Regions from separate parts of the Streptomyces sp. JH34 genome, predicted to be linked through region 1. Evidence: predicted binding sites of a transcription regulator. Region 1 holds the regulator's gene; the other holds the start of a gene.
What was found. Region 1 encodes HspR, which represses chaperone genes until heat shock. Its sites were predicted from a motif close to TTGAGNNNNNNNNNCTCAA; they were not measured.

Region 1 (2,393 bases):
TGCGGGCACACGGGTCCAGCCGCGGCGTGGCCAGGACATCGAGTCCGAGGTGACGCTCAGCTTCACCGAGGCGGTCGACGGGGCCACGGTCCCGTTGCGGATGTCCAGCCAGGCTCCCTGCAAGGCGTGTTCGGGTACCGGCGACAAGAACGGCACCCCGAGGGTCTGCCCGACGTGCGTCGGCACCGGACAGGTGTCGCGCGGCACCGGCGGAGGCTTCTCACTGACCGATCCCTGCGTCGACTGCAAGGGCCGGGGCCTCATCGCCCAGGACCCCTGCGACGTCTGCAAGGGCAGCGGCCGGGCGAAGTCCGCCCGCACGATGCAGGTCAGGATCCCCGCGGGGGTGGCGGACGGCCAGCGGATCCGGCTGCGTGGCAAGGGCAGCCCGGGGGAGCGCGGCGGACCGGCCGGCGACCTCTACGTCGTCGTCCACGTCGACGCCCACCCGGTGTTCGGGCGCAAGGGCGACAACCTCACCGTCACCGTGCCCGTCACCTTCGCGGAGGCGGCGCTCGGCGGCGAGGTGAAGGTGCCCACGCTCGGCGGTCCCCCGGTCACCCTGAAACTCCCGGCGGGCACGCCCAACGGACGTACGATGCGGGCCCGGGGCAAGGGGGCCGTGCGCAAGGACGGCACCCGCGGCGACCTCCTGGTCACCGTCGAGGTGTCCGTGCCCACGGAGCTCGGCGCGGACGCCCAGGACGCGCTGGAGGCCTACCGGAAGGCGACCGCGGGGGAGGACCCGCGGGCGGAGCTGTTCCAGGCTGCGAAGGGAGCTTGAGATGGACGGCCGTCGACGCAATCCGTACCAGCTGACCGACGAATCGCCGGTCTACGTGATCTCGATCGCGGCCCAGCTCTCGGGCCTGCACCCGCAGACACTGCGCCAGTACGACCGCCTGGGTCTGGTCTCACCCGACCGGACGGCGGGGCGCGGCCGCCGTTACTCGGCCCGTGACATCGAACTGCTGCGCACCGTGCAGCAGTTGTCGCAGGACGAGGGCATCAACCTCGCGGGCATCAAGCGGATCATCGAGCTGGAGAACCAGGTCGCGGCGCTCCAGCAGCGCGTCGCCGAGCTCTCGGCGGCGGTGGACGGCGCGGCCGTGGCCATGCAGCAGCGTGAGGCCCAGGTGCACGCCTCCTACCGGCGTGACCTGGTGCCGTACCAGGACGTGCAGCAGACGAGCGCGCTGGTGGTCTGGCGGCCCAAGAGGGCCAAGGACTGAGCGGCCCGTCAGGGGCCCGTACCGGAGTCTCACGACTCCGGTACGGGCCCCTTCCGCGTGGTCGCGGCGGCGTCCACGATGCCGGACCGCACGATCAGGACCCCGAGATGGGTCCGGCTGGTGGCGCCGAGGGCCTGCGTGAGCCTGGCGATGTGGGAGCGGCACGTGCGGACGCTGATGCCCAGCTTGCGGGCGACCACGTCGTCGACGTGGCCCTCGCTGAGGAGCCGGGCGACGCTCTGCTGCACGGCCGTGACCCGCAACCCCGTCGCGGGCCCGGGAAGCTGCTCCGCGAGCGGGGTGGCCTGCGCCCACAGGACCTCGTAGACCTGGACCAGATAGCGGACGAGCGCGGGGTGGCGGATCTGCAGCGCCGCACTGCGGTCGGTGGTGGCGGGGATGAAGGCCACCGCGCGGTCGAAGATGAGCAGCCGCTCCACGGTCAGCTCGGTGGTGCGCACCTGGAGGGACTCGGCGGGCACTTGACGCAGGTAGTCCCTGACCTGCGTGCTGTAGCGCGCCGGGTGCTGGTAGATGTGACGGAGCCCGGCACCCCGGCCGATGGCGGTCGTGGCGTTGTCCAGGGCCGCCCGCAGGGTGGCCTGGGGCCGGGTGCTTCCCGGCTGCGCCGTCAGGACCTCGTCGGCGGTCCGGGCGGTGGCCTCCTGGATGGCCGTCCGTATCGCCTCGGGCCCCTCCAGCATGGTGATGGCCAGCTGGGGGTCGCCGTTGGCGATGGCGGCCAGGGGCGCGAGCGACCGGGTCAGCCGGAGCGTCTGCTCCACGCGCTCGTCGATCTCGCGTGTGAGCGGCTGCAGGAGGAGGGACAGGGCGGCGGACGGCGGGACCGGGCGCAGCCAGTGCTCGTCCCAGGGGTCGGCCTGGACCAGCGCGCCGGTGGTGAGACACGGTGCGGCGCCGAGCTCCTGACGGGCGATCCCGCCCTGGCGCAGTGCCCGCTCGTACAGTTCGAGTGCGGGAGCGCAGAGTTCTCCGGGTCCGTGACGGTGCGGCGGTTGCGCCGGTTCTGTTCCCATCTGGGAGCCCCCGCTTCGTGCACTGCAACAAGTTGCCGGTGGCGCAAGAGTAGTGGCCTGGTGGAGGGTGGAGGCGCGGTGGCCGGGAGGTCCCAACGGGACGCGGGCCGTTCCGGGCGCCACC
Region 2 (2,393 bases), 1.4 Mb from region 1:
TGTAGTCGTCGGCGCCGACGCCGAGCCCGACCAGCATGTCGGTCTCGTCGTCGCGTGCGGTGAGCATCAGTACCGGCACCGGGCGCTGTGCCTGCACGCGGCGGCAGACCTCCAGGCCGTCGAAGCCGGGAAGCATGATGTCGAGCACCATCAGATCGGGCTGCCAGGCCTCGGCCGCGTCCACGGCCGCCGGGCCGTCGAGCGCCGTCTGCACCAGGAAGCCCTCGGCCCGCAACCGGGCGGAAATGGCGTCGACGATCGTCGGGTCGTCCTCAACCACCAGCACCCGGCGCTGAGCCCCCGGGGTGGCCGCGACGCCGTTGTGGGTGGTGTGTGTCTGTTCCATCGCCCCGCCCCTGCCCGTTCTCGCGGAGGCCATTCCTCCGGAGGCACGGTTATCGCTTGTGGATTTCGTCTGTGATCCCTTGTGACGGTCAGCAGCGTAAAGGCAGAGGAGGCCTCTCGGCTACGCAGGGTGTTGTCCGTCGTGAAGGTGTTACCCACGGGAAGGGGGTTGGCGGGCGGACTCGTGACGTCCGGTCCATGGGGGGACCGGGGTGTGGGTACCGGCCGGGGGTTCACTCCTGGCGGAGTGCGAGATGGACCACGTCCGGCACACCTCGGGCAACCGCTACTTCTTCGGTCTTTACTGCGCGGAATCCGGCATTCCGCAGGGCGTCCTCGAAGTCGGCGGACGGCTGGGCGGACCATACGGCGAGCACTCCACCGGGCGTCAGACGCGTCCGGCAGGCCTCGAGACCGGCCGGCGAGTAGAGGCTTCCGTTGTCCTGCGTGACGGTCCAGTCGGGGCCGTTGTCGATGTCCAGACACAGTGCGTCGTAACGCTCCGTGGTCGTGTTGAGGTGGGCCACGAGGTCCGTGCTGAGCACCTCGGTCCGGGGGTCCGCGAGCGCGTCCCCGGAGATCCGGCCGAGCGGTCCGTCGTGGTGCCAGTCCACGATGGCCTGTTCGCGCTCGACGACCGCGATCCGGCCCCAGCGCGGCTCCCCGGCGGCCCGGACCAGCGAGAATCCGACGCCGAGGCCGCCGATCAGCACCGACGGGTCCGGTCGGCCGGAGGGCAGGGCGGCGAGTGCCGCGTCGATCAGCAGTCGCTCGGACCGCCCGTCGGAGGTGTCCATCAGGAAGCAGCCGTTGGCGATGATCTCGAAGTCGTCGCCGCGCTCGCGCAGGACGACTTCACCGAACGGCCCCTCCCGGCGGTCGAGGACGACGGGGCGGTGGGCTTCTGTGGCGGACGGCATGGGCGCGGTCTCCGGTCTCCGGCGGGCGGCGGCGGGCTCTCGGGCTTCTCTCGAGCCGCCCCATTTTTTCTTGCCGGGGCCACTCGGGCCATCGGTTTTCCCGGTTTCACCCCTGAGGGCGGGGCGCCCCGCGGTGCGAGCCCGGGGCCGGGCCGGACGCTCGGGGAATGGCCCGGCCCGTCCGGACGCTGCCGTGAGGGCAGGGGCAGGGGCAGGGGCAGGGGCCTCGCCGGTGAGGGTGGCCCCAGGCGCTGATCGCCGAGAGCGAACAGGCGGTGGGGAACATTGGCGGGCTCACAAGCATTGAGTCCACATAGCTCAACTTGCCTGCCTAAGGGGAGATCATGACTGAAGGATCCAACGCCTCCGGGGCGTCCACGCCGATCGACCTGCCCGTACTGCCGCTGGACGACGAGGTCGTACTGCCCGGAATGGTGGTGCCGCTCGATCTGTCGGACGCGGAGGTGCGCGCCGCCGTGGAGGCCGCACAGGCCGTCGCGCGGCCCGGGGGCGGCAAGCCCGAGGTCCTGCTCGTGCCGCGCATCGACGGCAACTACACCGGGACCGGTGTCCTGGGCACCGTGGAACAGGTCGGGCGGCTCTCCGACGGGGACCCGGGAGCCCTCATCCGGGCCCGTGACCGGGTGCGCATCGGCGCGGGGACCAGCGGCCCCGGCAACGCCCTGTGGGTGGAGGGCGCCCGGATCGACGTGGCCGTGCCCGAGCCGCTGCCCGGCTCCGCCGCGGAGCTGGCCAAGGAGTACAAGGCCCTCGCGACGAGCTGGCTGAAGAAGCGCGGTGCCTGGCAGGTCGTGGACCGGGTCCAGCAGATCGAGGACATCTCCACCCTCGCCGACAACTCCGGTTACTCGCCCTTTCTCACCACGGCGCAGAAGGTGCAGCTGCTGGAGACCGCCGACGCGGTCGCCCGCCTGAAGCTGGCCATCCAGTGGCTCGGCGAGCACCTCGCCGAGCAGGACGTCGCCGAGTCCATCGCCAAGGACGTCCAGGAGGGCGTCGACAAGCAGCAGCGCGAATTCCTGCTGAGGCGACAGCTCGACGCCGTGCGCAAGGAGCTCTCCGAGCTCAACGGCGAATCGGGTTCCGGCGACGAGTCCGACGACTACC

Region 2: lon (endopeptidase La) is a predicted target of HspR. The motif match lies at 1,569-1,587, and genes of this name have one in related genera.

What each region holds. Positions count from the first base shown of each region.
Region 1 is NZ_JAJSOO010000001.1:3,845,222-3,847,614, forward strand. It holds gene dnaJ (molecular chaperone DnaJ) at 1-784, shown strand, start outside; gene LWJ43_RS17115 (heat shock protein transcriptional repressor HspR) at 786-1,232, shown strand; gene LWJ43_RS17120 (helix-turn-helix transcriptional regulator) at 1,262-2,269, opposite strand.
Region 2 is NZ_JAJSOO010000001.1:2,395,880-2,398,272, reverse strand. It holds gene LWJ43_RS10295 (response regulator transcription factor) at 1-346, opposite strand, end outside; gene LWJ43_RS10290 (spermidine synthase family protein) at 579-1,265, opposite strand; gene lon (endopeptidase La) at 1,610-2,393, shown strand, end outside.